3 regions of the Neobacillus sp. NPDC093182 genome follow, and region 3 is predicted to be linked to each of the others. Evidence: a T-box and tRNA genes for the amino acid it is inferred to sense, from the RefSeq annotation. Region 3 holds a T-box; the other regions hold tRNA genes.
What was found. The T-box of region 3 lies ahead of argS (arginine--tRNA ligase). A T-box ahead of a tRNA ligase gene usually reads a tRNA of that ligase, here a tRNA-Arg.
Positions count from the first base shown of each region.

Region 1 (6,863 bases), on a different contig from region 3:
CGATTGGCTCGATACCTGCTTCGTCAATTGCATTTCCGTACGCTTCTGGAAGAAGAATATCTAATGCATCTTGATAAAGTGATTCTACGCCAAAACGCTTTTCAAACATTGGACGAGGCATTTTTCCTTTACGGAAGCCAGGTACATTTACTGTCTTAACAACTTTATTAAAAGCTGCAGTTAATCCTTCATTTACTTTTTCTGCGCTTACTTCAACAGTAAGGACACCCGTGTTTCCTTCTAACTTTTCCCATTTTACTGTCATACTATTTCCCTCCAACAATCTATTATCATTTCATTCGTAACGAAATTGGTAGGATATGCCTTGTACATGATCCTTTTTTATGTAAAAGATAGTTTTACACAATGCAACCCTTACATTATAACACAGGATTTTTTTCTTTCAACAGAGTTACCTATATATTGGGATAAGAAATTTCTTCTAATTCTCTTATTTTTGCGAGTGCCAGCTCTATTTTTTCGGTAGAAATCTCGTATTCATCTGAAATATCATCGGCATCTGGTTCTCCGCCTAGATAATTAAGAACTAGCAGGTTAAAGGCCGCAGCCCAGGCCGACACAGCTTCAGGCTTGAGCTCAAAGGGATAACTTATAAAGAAAATCCTTTCTACCATCCCTTTAATATTTTCAAATAGAACAGGGTCACTATTTTCTAATTTTGCTTCTAGTATATTTTCTATTTCCTTCATTCGCGGCTGCGTTTGAATGTCTGGAAGTTCTGTGGGGACAATGCTTAAGTCCTCATTAAACTTTTTCACCACTACTTCCTTATCATATTCCTGCTCTTTTAATAGGGTCAGGAGCATAGTTTTTAAGAATGGATGGCCATCCTCTGAGTTTAAATACTCTTTGATTTCATCCATATAGGGACGAATATTTTTCTCTGCCAAACTCGAAATCGCCAGCATTTGCTCATTTAAATTTTTTAGAGAAGATAGTTTAAGCTCTTTCAGATGGGTCTCTTTTTTTGCTTCTTCAACTGGTTCCTGCTGACTATTGTCAGCCATCCGTTTGCTGAATTGCAGGATGGTGAGGAAATGATCATGCCTGTCCGGTGGAATCTCTTTTTCGTCAAACAGGGCTTCAATGGTTGAAACAATTTCCTGATATTCATGCAGCTGTATTAAGATGGTCAGATACAGATCGACCATATGAAAATAATCGCCAATACCTTTTAAGAGCATTTCATTCGCAAGTTCTTTTGCTTTTATATAGGCTCCTGCTTCAAAGTAAGCAAGCACGAGACCTATTAATATGTCACTATTTTCTGGGTCATGGACCCTCGCTTCTTCAAGCAGGGTAATGGCTTCTTGATATCTCTTGTTCTGAAGGCTCTCAAGTCCCTTATCCGTCAATCTCTTTTCGAGTCCGGGAAGGAATATTATATTATCTTTCCGTTTCGCTCGTTCCCGTTTTTTCATACTTTGTACCGTCCTCTGCACGAAAAGCGTCAGCGCCTTGTCCAAGGAAAAAAGTAGTTCATTTTTTCCCTGGGGCGACCAGCGCTGGAGGGCCTGCAGGTGAAGTCTGGTTTTTGACTTCATTAGCAGGACCGAAGCGCTCGAGCCCCTAGGCGCTAAAGCTAGACATAATCTATATGGAAAATAGTGTAGCATGAATTGTAAGAAAAACAAAAAAACTCACCTTGTTAAAGGGGAGGGAGAGCAATTGTTGCCGTAAATCCGATATTGCTTGTTTACGGGCACAATTACGAGGTTATTGTTACCCTAAATCCATTACTGCTGATTTATAGGCACAATCATGGGATTATTGTTACCCTAAATCCATTATCGCTGATTTATCGGCACAATCATGGGATTATTGTTACCCTAAATCCATTACTGCTGATTTATAGGTACAATCTTGGGATTATTGTTACCCTAAATCCATTACCGCTGATTTATGGGCACAATCCTGGGATTATTGTTACCCTAAATCCATTACCGCTGATTTATGGGCACAATCATGGGATTATTGTTACCCTAAATCCATTACCGCTGATTTATCGGCACAATCATGGGATTATTGTTACCCTAAATCCATTACCGCTGATTTATCGGCACAATCATGCGATTATTGTTACCCTAAATCCATTACTGCTGATTTATCGGCACAATCATGGGATTATTGTTACCCTAATTCCATTACTGCTGATTTATCGGCACAATCATGGGATTATTGTTCCCCTAAATCGATTTCTGCTGATTTTCGGGCACAATCCATTTGCAGGATTAACAAAACAAAAAAACTCACCTTCTGAAGGTGAGTAATATTTATTGGTATGTAGTTAAATGGCGTCCCAGGAGAGATTCGAACTCCCGACCGTACGCTTAGAAGGCGTATGCTCTATCCGGCTGAGCTACTGGGACGTAATAAGTATTTCAACGACAAGATTTATTATATAATCCATATACATTAAAGTCAACATCATTTTAAAACTTTTTTAAAAAATAAAATGGGGGGAAGAAGAAATCTTCCCTCATCCTTTTGGCAAATCAAATTCAAACGCCAAATCTTTAAGTTCCCGTCCACTGATGTCATAGACAGACATTTTGATTTTTGCATCTAATAACTCTAAAATGACATACGTTTTTTCTAAGCGTTCCCTTGGCATGCGTATGCTCCCTGGGTTCAAGAACAAAGTATTTCCAATAACTTCTGCTCCTAATACATGAGAATGTCCAAAACAGACAATATCTGCACCCATCTCTGCTGCCTTGTATTGTAAGTTCATTAATGAGGATTTAACTGAATACTTGTGACCATGAGTAACAAAGAACTTACGTTCAGCAATCTCCGTGGTAGTTTCCAGCGGATAAGCGCCAAAATCGCAATTTCCCTTCACCGTCAAATAACCATTCATCACTTTCTCGTCTGGCATCATTTCAGAATCGCCACAATGAATCATTAAATCTACTTCGTTCATGTGCCGCTCTCTTAAAATCTCGAGCTCATTCGTTAAACCATGGCTATCACTAACAATTAGAACTTTGCTCATGATTATTCCGCTCTCTCCACTATAGAATCTAAGATACCTTCAAGCTTTTTCAATGCATTCGCTCGATGACTTATTTTATTCTTTTCATCGGAAGATAGTTCTGCCATCGCGCGGCCTTTTTCCGGCACATAAAAGACAGGATCATACCCAAATCCATTTGTTCCCCTTTGTTCCACAAGAATTCGTCCTTCACATGTCCCGGCTACGGTGATGGTTTCTTGCCCTGGCACAGCTACTGCCAGTGCACAATAAAATCGAGCCGTACGCTCTTCTTCAGGAACCCCCTGCAATTCAAAAAGTACTTTTTCAAGATTTTTCTGATCGTTTTTAGGCTCCTCACCAGCATATCGTGCTGAGTATATACCTGGCCGGCCATCTAAGGCGTCTACGATTAAACCAGAATCATCGCCAATCACCATTTTATTTAATTGCTGTGAAACCGCTTCTGCTTTTAACGTGGCGTTTTCTTCAAAAGATGAACCCGTTTCTTCTACATCCTCTATTTCAGGATAATCAAGCAGTGTACGGACTGCTATCCCTCTCGGTGCAAAAATATGTTCAAATTCTCTTGCCTTGCCTGGATTTTTGGTGGCAATTATAACTTCCTTCATCTCCGTATCCCCTTATTTCTTTCGTCTTGCTTCAATTTTCGCTATAATTTCTTCCCCTAACGCACTTTTTTGATGTTCGAAAAGCTCCATCAGTCCTTCTTGAGCAGCACCTAAAAGGTCCTGAAGCTGTTGGTAAGAGAAAGTGGATTCTTCGCCGGTCCCCTGTAATTCTACGAATTCACCATTTCCTGTCATAACGATATTCATATCGACCAGCGCTTTAGAATCCTCTGCGTAATTTAAATCTAGAACGGTTTCGTTATTTTTTAAAATTCCCACACTGGTAGCCGCCAAATAATCTGTAATTGGGAATTTTGTCCCCTTTTTCTCACCGAGTCGATGGAGGGCAATCGCCATCGCGACAAATGCTCCTGTAATCGAAGCAGTCCTTGTTCCACCGTCAGCTTGTATGACATCACAATCAATCCACACCGTTCTTTCACCCAATGCAGATAAGTCAACAATGGCTCTTAATGCTCGTCCAATTAATCGCTGGATCTCCATCGTTCTGCCGGTGACCTTCCCTTTTGAAGATTCACGAATGTTTCTTGTTTCCGTTGCACGAGGGAGCATAGAATATTCAGCTGTAATCCAGCCTTTGCCTTCGCCGCGCATAAAAGGCGGAACTCTTTCCTCAATGCTTGCCGTACAAATTACCTTTGTATTCCCAACGGAAATAAGCACTGAGCCTTCCGGGTGCATTAAATAACCTGTTTCAATATGTATGGGTCTTAATTGCAGTCGTTCTCTTCCATCAACACGCAAATTTGTTTCCTCCTTATGTATGGGAACACCTCTCCCACCGTTTTTCAGGCAATCTTTAAAAATCAAATAAAGAAGAGGAAGCCTAAAGGCAACCTCTCTGATTGTCACTATATAGTATATCAAAAATCTATTTTTAGAAACTACCTGTATTGACTTTTTCTGGACGAGTGACTGGCTCGGATACTTTTTCACCTTTATCGTTTACCAGTTCTGCCTTGCCATCTACTGTAACGGCAACACTTTCAATCCCCTTTTGTTCCGTTAATGAAAGGACAAGAGCGTTTAATAAATGTTCAGAAACAATTTTTTCTTCAAAGCTTCCATAGATGGATTTATTAAAGTTTAAGGTTACCTTTCCATCTTCAATTTTCGGAGCTTCTAGAAGTTCAACGTCTGGCATAAACTCCGAAGCCAAATTAGATTTAATATTTGGTCCTTTTACAAGTTCATTCACAACTGCGACGACATTATTCTTTTCGCTCGTGCTAACCCGTTTTGTAACAGGTACATAATAATAAGCTCCTTCTTCACCGCCGATGTAATAAACGGTGACTGGCTTTGTGTTTGTAATATCTGTAACGCCGGCAGTATCATGATTGATACCTGTAGCTCTGGATAGATTCTCACTGATTGGCGTTCCATTTACAGGCATTTCTGTTAAATCATGTCCGTTCATCTGAAGCTTTACCTTTTTCACTGTATCAAATTGTGTGAGTGTCCAAGTTACTGCTTCAAGGATCTTTCTTTCATCTTCAGGCTGATAGTTCTTAAACTCCTTCGAGAAGTCAACCACCGCTACACCATCTTTAATGTTAACGGAAACTTGTGTTTCTTCAGGCAGCACAGCGCGAAAATCATTAGGCAGCATGTCTGTAACTGGTCCGTTTGCAACCAAGTATTCTAAGGCTTGCTTCGCTACGGAAGAAGTTTTTGGCAGTGTTAATGTTTGCGGCACCACTAACCCATCTTTATTAATTAAGTATAACTCTGTTTTTACTGTTCCTTCCACTTCTTCACTCTCACTCTTACCGGTGGTTTCCTTAGTCGGGTTTGTATCGGTTACGGTAACCTGCTTTGGCGGATCCACCTTTTTCTGCTCTTCACTACCGAACAAACCACACCCCGATAATAGAAGTGTTGAAGCAAAAACGGCTGTAACAAGGGGTTTTACTTTATTTTTAGACATATTTTTTCCCTCCTAAGACAGTTTGTACTATCATGTATACGAGCCTATTAAAATAATTAGACCGCCTTTAGAAAGAAAAATAGGACATTCTTTCATTTTTTTGAAAAAAAAATAAGCTCCTTTAATAGGAACTTAATTATAATTTAATCTTTTTAACATTATTGATGGGTACTCCGAGCCACTGCGAAGCGATTTTTGAAAAGATATACCTAGACCCCGTGGTATAAAATTCATGCTCTGGTTCAATCTCATCTGATTCCAGTATATTGTTATACTGGAGAATGGCACTAATTTCCCTTGCCGTTTCATCTCCAGAGCTGATTACATTCACCCTTTCACCCATTACCTTTTGAATAAGTGGTTCAAGCAAAGGGTAATGGGTGCAGCCGAGGATTAGCGTATCTAAATTTTGATTTTGCAAAGGCTTTAGCGCTTCGATGACAATTCTTTCAGCAATCTCCCCGTCATATTCACCACTTTCAACGAGAGGAACGAACTTCGGACATGCTTGTCCAGTCACATATAACCGGCTGTTTAATGCTTTCAAGGCTTTTTCGTAGGCACCGCTTTTGATCGTACCCACTGTGCCGATAATCCCTACTCGATAGTTCTTTGTCCGCTTGATAGCAGTGCGTGCTCCAGGGTAGATTACGCCAATCACTGGTATGCTTAGCTCATTTCGAATTTCATCCAGGACAGCGGCCGTTGCTGTATTACAGGCAATGACGAGCATTTTTATATTTTTTTCTAACAAAAATGTTGTTAGTTCCCAGGTGAATCTTTTTACTTCCTTCAGAGGTCTAGGGCCGTATGGGCACCTTGCCGTATCCCCTAAGTAAATAATTTTCTCATTCGGAAGCTGTCTCATAATCTCTTTTGCAACCGTTAATCCACCAACTCCGGAATCTATGACACCAATTGCTTGTTTCAAAATCTTCGCCTCTTTTTTTAACGCATATCTTCATGCAGTTTCATCAAGTTGGTTTGAAGTTGTTGAATTTCTTCTACTGAGAAATTAGTTAAAACTTCCTCTAAGTAAACTTGACGTTTCTTTATTACTTCATCTATGATTCTTTCGCCTTCTTCAAGTAAGTGTATTCTGACGACACGGCGGTCCTTAGGATCCTTTACCCTAACAACCAGCTGGTTTTTTTCCATCCGGTCGACAAGGTCGGTTGTCGTACTAAAGGCCAAATACATTTTAGTAGACAGCTCTCCAATGGTCATATCGCCATCTTCAAAAAGCCACTGCAGTGCCACAAATTGCGGCGGGGTAATTTTA
Region 1 covers NZ_JBIVOI010000001.1:661,834-668,696, forward strand. The annotation lists gene tig (trigger factor) at 1-265, opposite strand, end outside; gene ACIQAA_RS03510 (tetratricopeptide repeat protein) at 417-1,442, opposite strand; gene ACIQAA_RS03515 (hypothetical protein) at 1,710-2,291, shown strand; tRNA gene ACIQAA_RS03520 (tRNA-Arg) at 2,314-2,390, opposite strand; gene ACIQAA_RS03525 (metallophosphoesterase family protein) at 2,501-3,019, opposite strand; gene ACIQAA_RS03530 (XTP/dITP diphosphatase) at 3,022-3,630, opposite strand; gene rph (ribonuclease PH) at 3,643-4,395, opposite strand; gene ACIQAA_RS03540 (GerMN domain-containing protein) at 4,529-5,581, opposite strand; gene racE (glutamate racemase) at 5,718-6,512, opposite strand; gene ACIQAA_RS03550 (MarR family winged helix-turn-helix transcriptional regulator) at 6,530-6,863, opposite strand, start outside.
Region 1: it has a tRNA-Arg gene. The T-box ahead of argS (arginine--tRNA ligase) is inferred to sense a tRNA for this amino acid. The anticodon was not compared.

Region 2 (6,863 bases), on a different contig from region 3:
TCTGCATAATCTCGGGTTTTGTTTTTCTTCGTTCAGCCATTGTAATAGCATCCCCAATTCCATGAAGAACCATGCTTGCAGATTTAATCAAGTCTAAGACTTCATGAATTTCAGGTTCTTTAATCAGGGATTGATAAATTTCGTTACTAACCTGATCAGGTACGTAGAATACACGGTGCTTCGATTTCGTATTTTTTGACATAATCGAGCTAATCGTATTTGCCTGATTCTGAACATCCTCACCAATACCGCCGCGTGCCGGAACAAAGAGTAATTCCTTTTTGCCAAGCTCGGGTGTAAGTACGTTTGCGACAGCAGCCATCGTTGAGCCGCCAGTTACAGCGATTATATTTTTCCCAGTAAGATATTTTTTCATACAAAAGGCACAGGCCTTACCTAAATCATCTTTTACCATAAGGGATTCATCACTGTTTCCAGGTACAATAATAACTTTTTGAATTTTAAGCCGGTGTTTTAGTTCCAGCTCCATTACGTCAATGCCGATTAATTCTCGGATTAGTCCTTCTAAATCCTCTAGCAAATGCTTCCCTTCAGAAGTTAAACTCATTCCAATATTGTTAATAGAAACAAGATTTTGTTCTTTAAGGAAATCTACCTCACTGCGAAGAACTCTTTCTGTGTACCCAAGGTTGGAAGCAAGACTCCTTCTTCCCACTGGCTGCATAAAACCGATATGTCTGAGGATAGAATATCGTTTATGTAAAACCTGAAGGAGATCAGGTAATAATCTTTTTTGAATATCGATGAGTGATTGCATAACGTCCTGCTCCTTTATTATATGTAACTGGTCACAAAATGTCCACCATAGACAAATTATGTCCCACTTCATCGAAAAAAAATCACCCCTGCTAACAATTTACATTTTAACAGGAGTGTAAATCTATTTCAACTTAAAAGTTTTCCGATTTTTCTTGCAAACGTTTACTTATGTCATTTTTGTTAATAATTCCAAAACCCACTTCTTCTCCGTCAATTTGAACCACTGGAATCATGATTCCGTATAGTTCTGTTAGTTCATCGCTTTCATCAATATCAATTTCTTCTAATGTAAAATTCCAGTCTTCCTTAAGTTCAAGGATGGCCTGTTTTGCTTTTTCACATAGTGAACAGCGTTGCCTTGTATATAAAGTGATTATTGTTTGTGCCATTGTTGGTTTCCTTTCAATCAAACCTTTTTCTTTTAGATGAGGATGGAATTCCTAGTTGGTCCCGATACTTCGCAACTGTTCTTCTAGAAACAACGATGCCCTGACTGATCTTCAGCTTCTCAACGATTTCCTGGTCTGATAGTGGATGTTGTTTATCTTCCCTTTCAATCATCGAAGCGATTTCATTTTTCACCTGACTCGAGGAGGTATTTTCATTTGTCACTGTTTGAATAGTACTGGTGAAGAACGACTTCAACGGGAAAGTACCGATCGGTGTCTGCACGTATTTTTCTTTTACTGCACGGCTGACCGTTGATTCATGGATCTCAAGTTCGCCCGCTACCTCCTTCATGGTCATCGGAACTAAATATTCTTTACCATTTTCAAAGAAACGAGTTTGCTTTTCCACGATTTTACTGACAACCCTCGTTAAAGTTTCCTTCCGTTGCTCAATACTTTTCATGATCCATTGATAATCTTGCACTTTTTCCTGCAAAAAGCGGCATACTTGCGAATCCCTCGTGGTAGTCATTTTTTGATAATAATGATCGTTAAAACTTATTTTGGGAAGAATGTCATCACACAGTCTGACAGAAAATCCATCCCCAAAGCGTTCAACAATGGCATCAGGGATAATGTAGGAGGCATTTTCCTGCTCTAAGATTGCACCTGGTCTTGGATTAAGCTGCTGTACCTTATCAAATATCTCTTGAATTTTCTGTAAGGGTATTTGCAGTTCCTTCGCAAGCTGCTTCCATTTCTTCTCCGCAAATGGGATGAAGTAGTGAGTAAGAATTGTCAGCGCTAAATCATCCTTTAAATTTTCCCGTTCGAGCTGAATTAGCAAGCATTCTTGAAGATCCCTGGCCCCGATTCCAGCTGGTTCCAAGGTTTGAATCACAATAATGCTCTCTTCAACCAGTTCTAAGTGAACTCCTAGTTTATCTGCGATTTCCTTTGGTTCAGAGGTTAAGTATCCGTTTACATCAAGGTTCTCAATCAAGTGCTTAATTATTTTTAATTGGATACTAGAGTATTTGCCAAGATTAAGCTGATTTAGCAGCTGTTCTTCTATAGAAGATGACTTTGCTGCAATTTGCTCAATCCAATCGTTTTCTGTAGTTTTCGTATGTTTCCGCCGATTACGGTCGATTAATGGGTTAATCGGCTGAATATGGTTATTCTCAACCTGGAGCAGGGGATTTTCAAGTGCTTTGTTTTCTAAAAATGCTGAAAGCTCTTGTGCCGAATATTGTAAGAGCGCAATGGCTTGGGTCAATTCCTGCGTCATAGCTAATTTCAATGATTGTTGCTGCCATAAACCTGCTTTTAAATCCATTTCATAACCCCCCTTTCCCTATTTTACAGGATAAAACAGTTTTGGTGAATGGAAAAAATCTGAGTAAATTGACTTTATTTTTGATCCTCATTTCATTTTTTTAAGTTCTTTTCGATTAGGTGCTATTGGAGGCTGTTGGGCCCAGCCACGATCATCCAATACTACTTTCCAGGTATTTCCTTTCCTTTGTGTTTTATTCATGGTTCAAATTCCTAAACATAAAAAATGCCCCCACGCTTTAAAGCGTGAGGGCATTTTTTATTGACGCGCTCGGAGGGAATCGAACCCCCATTTTAAGAACCGGAATCTTACGTGCTATCCGTTGCACCACGAGCGCATATATGCGACTTTAATATTATATGCTAATTTATGAAACTTTGCAAGCTAGATAGGTTTAAAAAAACTCTCAGTGGTTAGAATTGTATAGGGAAAGTTGTCGAACAAATATGAAGGCGAATTGTTTGACCTTAATTGACCATCAGTGTATCATTAACTATACATATTAAAATCTTTCATACTTAAAGGAGGAAGAAACATGAATTTGATTCCTACAGTTATTGAACAAACAAACCGCGGGGAAAGAGCATATGACATCTATTCTCGTCTTTTAAAAGACCGCATTATTATGCTTGGCAGTGGTATTGACGATCATGTGGCTAATAGCATTGTAGCACAATTACTCTTCCTAGAAGCAGAAAACCCAGAAAAAGATATATCCATCTATATTAACAGCCCTGGCGGCAGTATTACTGCTGGAATGGCCATTTATGACACCATGCAGTTCATTAAGCCTGATGTTCAAACGATTTGTATCGGTATGGCCGCTTCAATGGGCGCTTTCTTACTTGCAGCAGGTACAAAAGGTAAGCGTTATGCGTTGCCAAATGCTGAAGTAATGATCCATCAGCCATTAGGCGGAGCACAAGGGCAGGCAACTGAGATTGAAATTGCAGCTAAGCGTATTCTATTCCTTCGTGAAAAATTGAATGGAATCTTAGCAGAGCGCACTGGCCAGCCACTAGAAGTGATCCAAAAGGACACTGATCGCGATAACTTTATGACAGCAGAAAGAGCAAAAGAATACGGCCTCGTTGACCATATCATCACAAGAAGCCTTAAAGAAGATAAAAAAGATAAGTAATAGTAAAAAGAGTTTGACCAATTTCAGGTCAAACTCTTTTTATTTTAATGTTCATTTTGGACAAATGTAGACAGTGCATCAATTGCTTTTTCTTCATCATCGCCGTCCGCAACAATATTAACTAAAACTCCTGAGCCGACAGCTAAGCTCATAAGACCCATAATACTTTTCGCATTTACCTTTTTACCATCTTTCTCTAAAAAAATATCTGCTGAAAAACGGTTTGCTTCCTGAACAAATAATGCTGCTGGTCGTGCTTGAAGACCCGTTTTCAATTTAACTTCCACTTGTTTCTCTACCATTACAAAATCCTCCTTATGTTCTTCCTCTATTTTCTTGAAGCTAAATCACCAATCCGTAATTTTTCCGCAATTTCATCTATTTTTCTTAACCGATGATTAATTCCCGATTTACTAATTGTACCTCCGGCAACCATCTCCCCTAGTTCTTTTAGGGTTACATCCGTATAGTGGAGCCGGAGTTCAGCAATTTCTCTTAACTTTTCGGGTAAAATATGCAATCCAACCGTGTCGTTAATATAGCGAATATTTTCAACCTGCCGGATGGAAGCGCCAATTGTCTTATTTAAGTTCGCAGTTTCACAATTAACCAAACGATTAACGGAATTTCGCATATCTCTTACAATCCGCACATCTTCAAAACGAAGAAGTGCATTGACGGCACCAATAATATTTAAATACTCGGTAATCTTTTCTGCTTCTTTTAAGTAAGTAATGTAGCCTTTTTTTCGCTCAAGTGTCTTGCTGTTAAGTCCAAATTTATTCATTAATTCACACAAGGACTCGTTATGTTCCTTGTAGAGTGAAGCAATTTCCAAATGATAAGATGAAGTTTCCGGATTATTAACGGAGCCTCCAGCAAGAAACGCCCCACGTAAATAAGAACGTTTACAACATTTCTTTTTCACAAGATCACTAGCTATGTCATGGATGAAGGTAAATCCTTCACCAAGGATTTTCATATCCTCTAGTATTTCCTTAGCTTGCTGAGACAAACGGACAATATAAACATTGTTCTTTTTTAATCTCATTTTCTTCCGAACAAGCAGCTCCACTGGAACATCATAGCTTTTTTTAATTAACGTATAAATCCTTCTCGCAATCGCTGCATTTTCAGTCTGGATATCAACTATTAACTTTCGGTTAGAAAAGGACATGGAACCATTCATTCGAATAAGTGCGGAGAGCTCCGCCTGCGTGCAGCATGGCTTTATTTCCAAATTCGTTAATTCTTTTTTCGTTTCCGAAGCGAAAGACATCCCTTCACCCCCTTTTGCCCTTTTTGCACGGGCATTAGTATTTACGCTTCATATCGCCGTTTGGTTTCACTTAAAAGTAAATTATATAAAATTTTTGCCACTTTTTTCGGATCATGCCGCAGTGCCCCATTTTCCTGGATGGCAATGTCCGCATGAACCACTTCAAGTCCAAGTTCAAATATGCGCTCCAAATCATAATTGACAGGATCAGCCAGCTCTTCATTGTAGCGGAGCTGAATGTCTTCAGGAATTTCTTTATCGTTCACAAGAATGGTATCCATAAAAGCACATGACATATGATCATAAATGGCTTTTACATGGTCACTTGCTGTGTATCCGTGGGTTTCACCCGCTTGTGTCATTAAATTACATATATACACCTTTTTCGCATGTGAGCGGCAAACTTCTTCACCTAATCGCGGTACAAGCAGATTAGGCAGAATACTCGTATATAAACTTCCAGGTCCTATAATAATTAGATCCGCTTGTCTAATGGCTTGTATGGATTCTGGCAAAGGAGTGATAACCTCTGGTGTTAGAAAAACTTTTTTTATTTTTTTACCCGAGTAAGGGATTTTCGATTCACCAGATACTACTGTCCCATCCTCCATTTCCGCATGAAGCACAACACTTTGGTTGGCTGCAGGCAAAACCTTACCGCGAACATTTAATACCTTACTCATTTCTTGAATCGCGTGAACAAAGTTCCCGGTAATCGATGTCATCGCTGCCAAAATCAAATTACCAAGCGAATGTCCCGATAATTCATTGGAGGTCTTAAAACGATGTTGAAACATCTCTTCCACAAGCGGTTCAACATCCGATAGTGCAGCTAACACATTTCTTATATCCCCAGGCGGTGGGATTTGCAGGTCGTCACGGAGCCTTCCTGAACTGCCGCCATCATCAGCAACCGTCACAATGGCGGTAATATCAACTGGATACTGTTTTAATCCTCGTAATAAAACCGGCAATCCTGTTCCTCCGCCAATGATGACGATTCTTGGCTGTCCTAACTCCCTCATGTTGTCTGTTCCTTTCTCCTCTCAATGTCACGGTGTGAAACCAGTGTCTTGTAATCATTTTCAAAGTATTTAGCAAGATATTCTGCCAAAGTGACGGAGCGGTGCTGCCCTCCGGTACAACCGATTGCAATCACAAGCTGCGCTTTTCCTTCCCGCTTATAATGCGGAAGCATAAAGCTTAGCAAGTCTGTAACCTTCTCTATGAATTTATGCGTTTCATTCCATTTTAAAACATAGCTTGAAACCTCTTGATCCAATCCTGTCTTTGGCCTCATGTGATCGATATAGTGAGGATTTGGCAGGAAGCGTACATCAAAAACAAGGTCGGCATCGATTGGAATTCCATGCTTAAATCCAAATGACATGACATTGACAGTAAAAATTGATTTTTTATTCGTAGTAAATTCCGTTATAATCTTTTCGCGTAATTCGCGCGGTTTCATTTGTGAAGTGTTATAAATAAGCTGGGCTCTGCCTTTTAATTCATCAAGAAGCTCCCGTTCCAATTTGATTCCTTCTAATGGCAAACCTGATTGTGCCAGCGGATGAAATCTTCTTGTTTCTTTATATCTTCGCACCAAAGTAGCATCGTCAGCATCTAAGAATAAGATTTGCGGGCTTACCCATGAAGTTTCTGCAAGGTCATCAAGCGCTTTAAACAAATGATCAAAGAACTCTCTTCCCCTTAGGTCCATAACTAATGCCACTTTATTCATTTTATTCCCAGATTCCTTCATAAGTTCAAGAAATTTTGGCAGTAGCGTCGGCGGCAGATTATCCACACAGAAAAAACCTAAATCCTCTAAACTCTGGATAGCAACCGTTTTTCCTGCTCCAGACATCCCCGTAATAATGACCATTTGTGTTTCATTTGTTGATCCGGTACTCATCATTTTTCCCCCTCATATTA
Region 2 covers NZ_JBIVOI010000005.1:100,759-107,621, reverse strand. The annotation lists gene ACIQAA_RS11235 (sugar-binding transcriptional regulator) at 1-778, opposite strand, end outside; gene ACIQAA_RS11230 (glutaredoxin family protein) at 912-1,169, opposite strand; gene rpoN (RNA polymerase factor sigma-54) at 1,183-2,508, opposite strand; tRNA gene ACIQAA_RS11220 (tRNA-Arg) at 2,774-2,845, opposite strand; gene clpP (ATP-dependent Clp endopeptidase proteolytic subunit ClpP) at 3,044-3,649, shown strand; gene ACIQAA_RS11210 (HPr family phosphocarrier protein) at 3,694-3,951, opposite strand; gene whiA (DNA-binding protein WhiA) at 3,978-4,928, opposite strand; gene ACIQAA_RS11200 (gluconeogenesis factor YvcK family protein) at 4,970-5,953, opposite strand; gene rapZ (RNase adapter RapZ) at 5,950-6,843, opposite strand; gene ACIQAA_RS11190 (NUDIX hydrolase) at 6,861-6,863, opposite strand, start outside.
Region 2: it has a tRNA-Arg gene. The T-box ahead of argS (arginine--tRNA ligase) is inferred to sense a tRNA for this amino acid. The anticodon was not compared.

Region 3 (6,863 bases):
CAAAAAGATAATAACGATTGCAGCTAGAAAAAGTAAATACTTCAAACAAATTCCTCTCCTATTCTTGATGATCTATCAATTAGGTAAAGAGATAGAAAATACTATTAATTTCGACAAATATCGACATATCTTAAATCACAAAAATCAGTATAATGGTACCGTTTACTTCTGTCAATTGATTGAAAGATAGTGGTAAAATTCAGGTTTTTCACTTTTTTATTATTCCGCCCCTTCTTTTTACTACTCTTTACAAAAAAAATCCACCCGATAAGGTGGATGATGAACTAAATGATCTATTTATTTTTTTCCAGTTTCAATAACACGTTTCATAGCTTGAATATGTCCGAGGTGCAAATTCTCGTGGAAAAGAGCAAAATTAACGAGCTCACCAAAGGTTTCTTGACCAAGGAATGGCTCTTTTAACTTCACGTCGAGGTTTTCAACCGGAATTCCCTTCATTCTATTTAATTGGTCTTTTAACTGTGTCACTAAGACCGAAACAGAAGGAACATCCCCTTTCCAGTCAGCCGGCTTCGTCCCTCTTGCAAATAGTTCCATATAGTTTGCTGGTAAGTTACTAGTATTTTTAGGAAAACCAAAAAGAAAACTCTCGGTCGCTGTTAACACATGTCCAACATGCCAATGAATGTTGTTGTTAAATCCTGTAGGTTGTACATCAACTAGACTCTCGTCAACAGCATCTACATTCTTGATAAAGAAACTTTTTGTTAACTCCATATTATTAAGCAAAAGTTGACTCATCCTCTTATTCCTCCTCTTTTCTCTATTTCACCTCTTCATTTTATACCAAATTAACCCATTTATTAAACTATTTTATCTTACATTTCCTCTGGAGCTTCAATCCCTAATAATCTCAAACCTTCCTTTAGAACAATCGTCACAGAATAAACCAGCGCTAAGCGGGCTTGTTGTTCTGCATTGTCTTCAAGGATTTTAACATCGCCATAATATTTATTAAAGACTTGTGCGAGGTCAACAATATATTTGGCAATTTGAGATGGATCAAACTGCTCATAAGCTCTTTTAACCGCATTTGTAAATTCAGTAAGCAGACTTACAACCTTCCATTCTTTTTCCCAGGAAGGAGACGAGACTGGAGCTGCTTTATCTATCTGCCAGTTTGCTTTGCGTAAAATAGAGCAGGCACGGGCATAGGTATATTGTACATAAGGTCCTGTTTCTCCTTCAAAACGAAGCATTTCTTCTAGAGAAAATTCGATATCATTCATTCTAAAGTTCTTTAAGTCATGGAACATGACCGCCCCTACCCCCACCTGTTTAGCCACTGTATCCTTGTTCGTAAGGTTAGGATTTTTTTCTTCAATATTATGTCTGGCCATACCGATTGATTCATTTAGTACTTCCTCTAATAAGACGACCTTCCCTTTTCTGGTCGACATCTTCTTTCCGTCTTTAAGCATCATTCCGAACGGAATATGGACCATATTTCTTGCCCATGAGTATCCCATCTTTTCTAACACAGCCATTAACTGGTTAAAATGAAGACTCTGTTCATTACCGACAACATACAGTGACAAATCAAAGTCATAGTTTTCTTTACGGTAAAGGGCTGCTGCTAAATCACGCGTTGCGTAAAGGGTAGCTCCATCGGATTTTTTAATTAAACATGGAGGCAATCCTTCATCTGTTAGTTCCACGACTTGTGCCTGGTCAGATTCTACTAGCAATTGTTTTTCCTCTAGCAGCTTGACGACACGGTCCATTTTATCGTTATAAAACGCTTCCCCTGCAAACGAATCAAATTGGACATTCATCAGTTCATAAATTCTTGAAAACTCCTTTAAGGACTCATCCCGGAACCACTGCCATAGCGAAGCGGCTTCCTTATCACCGTCTTCAAGTTTTTTAAACCAGTTTCTTCCCTGTTCCACAAGTGAAGGATCACTTTCTGCTTCATCGTGAAACTTCACATAAAGCGTTAATAATTCCCTAATAGGGTTCAGTTTGACCTTTTCTGCTTCTCCCCAAAGTTTATATGCGGTAATGAGTTTACCGAACTGAGTGCCCCAGTCTCCAATATGGTTAATTCTGATTGGTTTATATCCGCATTTTTCTACAATAAATGCTAAAGAGTTACCAATGACGGTTGAACGCAAATGCCCCATTGAGAATGGTTTTGCGATATTAGGAGATGAGAGGTCAATGGTTACAGGACGGTTATTCCCGATGTTTAAGGCGCCATACTTCTCCTGCTGCTTCATAATTTCAGCAACCGTATCTTCAGAAACTAATTTTTTATTTAAGAAGATGTTGATATAAGCTCCGACCACTTCCACCTTCTCGATCGTTGGGGATTGGATTTTTTCACTTAACTCTTGAGCGATACTAGTTGGCGATTTTCTTTTTACCTTTGCTAATGCAAAACAAGGAAAGGCTAAATCACCGTGCTGCTGATTTTTTGGTTTTTCAATTAGCACTTCCAGCTCTTTCACTTGGATTTCATGGTCTAGTGCTTCAAATAATATCTCTGCAAACTCCAGTTTATACCTCATATTTAAGACCTCCATTTTATCTCTTTGGCTGTGTTAAATTTGGCTGTTGATTTGCGCTCCAGGCGCTACGCTTTCCGCGGGCTCGCCCGTGAGCCTCCTCGGTCGTGCCGACCTGCGGGGTCTCACTCAGCTCGTTCATCCCGCAGGAGTCGAGCGCCTTCTGCTCCAATCAACAGGTTCTAAGATCAACAGTACCTTTAACACAGCCTATAAAAAACAAAAAACTCCCGTCTCTATGTTGAAGAGACGAGAGTTAACTCGCGGTACCACTCTACTTGTTCCAAAGGAACCAGCTTGGCTTGTTAACGGAGGACTACTCCGGTTTGCCCTACTGCTTTCAGGCAAACATCTCAAAAGTGCGCTTCATTCTCTGCTCCATACCAGGCTCACACCATCCCTGACTCGCTTTGACTTCCCAGAGAACTACTCTCTTTCTCATTGATTTTATCCGACTTGATTGTAGTTATTATACTGGATAAAAAAGGATTTATCTAGTCAATGCTAATTATTTTTTCATAATGGGCATCCTACCCACAAAGGAGGGATAACATGGCCAGAAGAAATCGAAATAAAATTCTCGTCCCTGAGGCTAGGAATGGATTAGACGTATTAAAAGCAAAGGTCGTCCAGGCGCAAAATCCTGAAAGTGCCAAATTTGAGGCTGCCGAGGAGGTCGGTGTTCCTTTAAAGAAAGGTTACAATGGCCAGCTCACTTCACAGCAGGCTGGTAAGGTCGGCGGCAGATTAGGCGGAAGCATGGTCCGTGAGCTTGTCAAAATGGCACAGGAAAATATGGCTAAAAAAAGGTAAGCAGCGGCCCCCCGCTGCTTTTACTTATGACCCGGTGGATCGATAATGCCTTACTCCAAATTGCCAGACGAGAAAACAAGGAAGAATAAAGAGGCTGCCAAGAAGGGGAGTCAGCATATAAAGAATCTCATCTCCCTTTGTTTTTCCTAAAATAAACAATAACGGAAGGTAATTTACCGTGCCAAAAGGGATGACATAGGTAAAGAAACGTGCTACCCATTTTTGATAAATATTTAACGGGTATTGAGCCATCTCTCTGCCGCCATCCGTAAAGATATTTGCCACTTCCAAGCCCTGCACCGTCCAAAAACACATAGTTGCAGCCAGCATATAGATGCCTGTGAAAATGAATACGCCGCTCGTAATCATAAAAAACAGGGTGACTGCCTTAACCAGGCTCCATTCAATGGGGAGATTATTCAAGGCCCATATCAGAACGATAACACTTTGAAGCAGCCTGCCTATCCGCGTGAATTCAAATTTTGATCCGAGTACCTGAAGAAAGGTGCTTCTTGGTCGTACAAGAACTCGGTCAAAATCTCCCTTAATGATTAAACTAGAAAAAGTGTCAAAGCCCCGCGCAAAACACTCGCTTAACGAAAAAGCCATGTGAATCACAGCAAAACAAAGTGCAACCTCGAAAAAATCCCAGCCTTTTATTTGTCCAAATCGTTCAAACAAAAAGTATAGTCCGGCAAAAACCGAGAAAGGGATAAAAAACTGACCGATCGATAACAGCCAAAATGATGTCCGGTATTGCATTTGTGATTTAAATAAAATAAGCAGATACTTAAAATAAAGAGTCATCTCCCATTATCCCCCCTGTACGACTACCCTTTTTAATACACTGTTAAGCGCAAATTTTCCTAGCCATAGAAGCACCAGCAAATACCCGAGTTGAATAAAGACACCTATTATGGCTTCATTTTGTGTGATATGTCCTGAATAAACGCGGAATGGAAAATCGGCCGTCCAACGAAATGGCAGGACATAAGCAATTTTTTGCAGCCAGAGAGGCATTAGCGGAACCGGAATAATCAAACCAGCAAAGAATTCCCCTGTAACTCCAAATAGTAAAAGTGAACCCATTGGCGATAAAGTCACAAAAACAGAAATATATAGGAACATTGAAATGGCTACTAAGAGTAATAAGCCTAATAAAAGAGTAATCACAAATAATATGAAAGTTATCGCATTTGGAGGCAGTGTCATGTTGTAGGGTTTTGGTAAAAAGTACGCCACCAGTAAGATGGGATAGCAGCGTAATAGCGCACTGGATAACCGCTGTGCGAGAAGTTTTGCAAACCAGAAACCATATAAATCAGTTGGCCGGCAAAGTTCATAGGCAATATTACCGCTTGTTATGAGATCAAATAATTCGTTATCACGAAACCAAAGCATAATAAATGCAAGAAACGCCTGCTGTAACCATATGTAAGTAATTAGTTCTTTTAAGGATATTGGCGGTGTTTCTGCTGTGAATTCATAAAATGCTTCAAAAACCATAATGGAAATAAATCCCCAGAAGAATTGGGTCGCTACTCCAGCTAATGCAGCAGACCGATACTGCATACCAATTAACAGCCTTAGTTTAAGTACCGAAGCGTATACTTTCATATTTGGAACTCCTTATAAAGCTGGACAATAATATCTTCGATTGGCTGTGATTCGATCCTTACATCTAAAAGGTCCACCTTTTTGGATAGTTCGGTAATTACCTCCGAGGTAAGGATTTGTTCTGTATCGATACTGAGGACAGCGTGTTCAGGAGACCATTGGATAATGGAGGTCCCAGGAATATCAATAGAATGGGTGTTTTTACGATAGTCTACCGTAATCGTTTTGTGTGTTCCAAAACGTTTTCTCAATTCCTCTAATTTCCCATCATAGAGCAAACTGCCTTTACCAATTAAGATTACACGGTTGGCTAATGCTTCAATATCATTCATATCATGAGTAGTCAGGACCACCGTTACGCCCTTTTCTTGATTTATGGTCTTGATAAACTGGCGGACAGCTATTTTCGAAACAGCGTCGAGCCCAATGGTCGGTTCATCTAAAAATAGAATCTGAGGATTATGTATAAGTGAAGCGGCTATTTCACAGCGCATTCGCTGGCCTAAACTAAGCTGCCTGACCGGAGAGTTGATGATGTCTTTTAATTCTAATGTTTCGATGAGCAGGTCTAACGTAGTTTTATATTCTTGTTGTGGGACGTTGTAAATATCCTTCAATAGCTCAAATGAATCGATCACCGGAACATCCCACCAAAGCTGCGAGCGCTGACCGAAGACGACCCCTATATTTTTTACATATTCGACCCGGTTCTTCCATGGTGTGAAGCCCATGATACTGCACTTTCCCCCATCAGGAACTAAAATGCCGCTCATGATTTTAATCGTTGTCGATTTACCAGCACCATTCGGTCCAATGTAACCGACAATTTCACCAGGCTCAATACTGAAAGTGATATCTTTTAGGGCTTCCACAATCGTATGCTCCCGGTAAAAAAGCGACTTGGCGGCCTGCAGCAATCCTGAGGAGCGCTTTGCCACTTTGAATGACTTCGTTATGCCTTCTACCTTTATCAAATGTTTCCCTCCTTTTTTGTCACAGAGGAAAATAATATCACCTCAATCGGAAAGGTGTCAAGAATTTTCTAAATTGTTTTTTGTAGATATATTGTCACAACTTTTAAGGCCATTATTTTATATGATTAGATCAGAAAGGATGTGGAAAATGTTAGTCAAATCTAGAACTGAACCTGATTTATTAATACTACTTCGCTTCTTAAACACGAGAATGAGCTTAACAGTAGATGATACGAAACAGTATTTAAACTTGAAGAAAGGATACGAAGGGGAAGTATTATTTGACCAGTTGACGGCAGCGTATCTCAATAAAGAAATTTTTATTCTAAACGATATAATGCTCGAAATAAATCATTCAAAATTTCAAATTGATTCCTCCCTGATTATTCAAGATACAATTATTCCATGTGAAGTAAAAAATTATGAAAGCAATTATTTTTACAAGGATGGTGAATTTTATTTCTTTGGTGCAAAACAGCCAGTCACCAATCCATTGCACCAATTAAAAAGAGCTGAAACTTTGCTTCAACAATATCTTAAAAAAAATGGGTTCCATTTTCGGATTCTTCCATATCTGGTTTTTATAAACCCTAAATTCTTCTTATATCAAGCTCCCCAAAACGATTCAATTATTTTTCCTCCACAGCTAAGCAGCTTTATGGAAAAGCTGAACTCAAAGCCATCAAACCTAAATGGGATGCAGCGGAAACTGGCTGACAAAATGATAGCGGATCACATCATTGAATCTCCCTATCCCAAATTACCTCCTTATAATTACCACTCACTACAAAAAGGGCTAACTTGTGCTATCTGTAGCTCCTTTTTTATAAGTTATGGCGAAAAGAAAATTAAGTGTAATAATTGTGGTTCCGAGGAGGACATTGAGTCAGCTGTCTTACGGTGTGTACAAGAATTTAAGCTACTATTT
Region 3 covers NZ_JBIVOI010000030.1:24,002-30,864, forward strand. The annotation lists gene ACIQAA_RS31675 (NupC/NupG family nucleoside CNT transporter) at 1-45, opposite strand, end outside; gene ACIQAA_RS31680 (DinB family protein) at 298-762, opposite strand; gene argS (arginine--tRNA ligase) at 840-2,534, opposite strand; T-box leader at 2,774-2,982, opposite strand; gene ACIQAA_RS31690 (alpha/beta-type small acid-soluble spore protein) at 3,084-3,344, shown strand; gene ACIQAA_RS31695 (ABC transporter permease) at 3,369-4,151, opposite strand; gene ACIQAA_RS31700 (ABC transporter permease) at 4,158-4,961, opposite strand; gene ACIQAA_RS31705 (ABC transporter ATP-binding protein) at 4,958-5,935, opposite strand; gene ACIQAA_RS31710 (nuclease-related domain-containing protein) at 6,009-6,863, shown strand, end outside.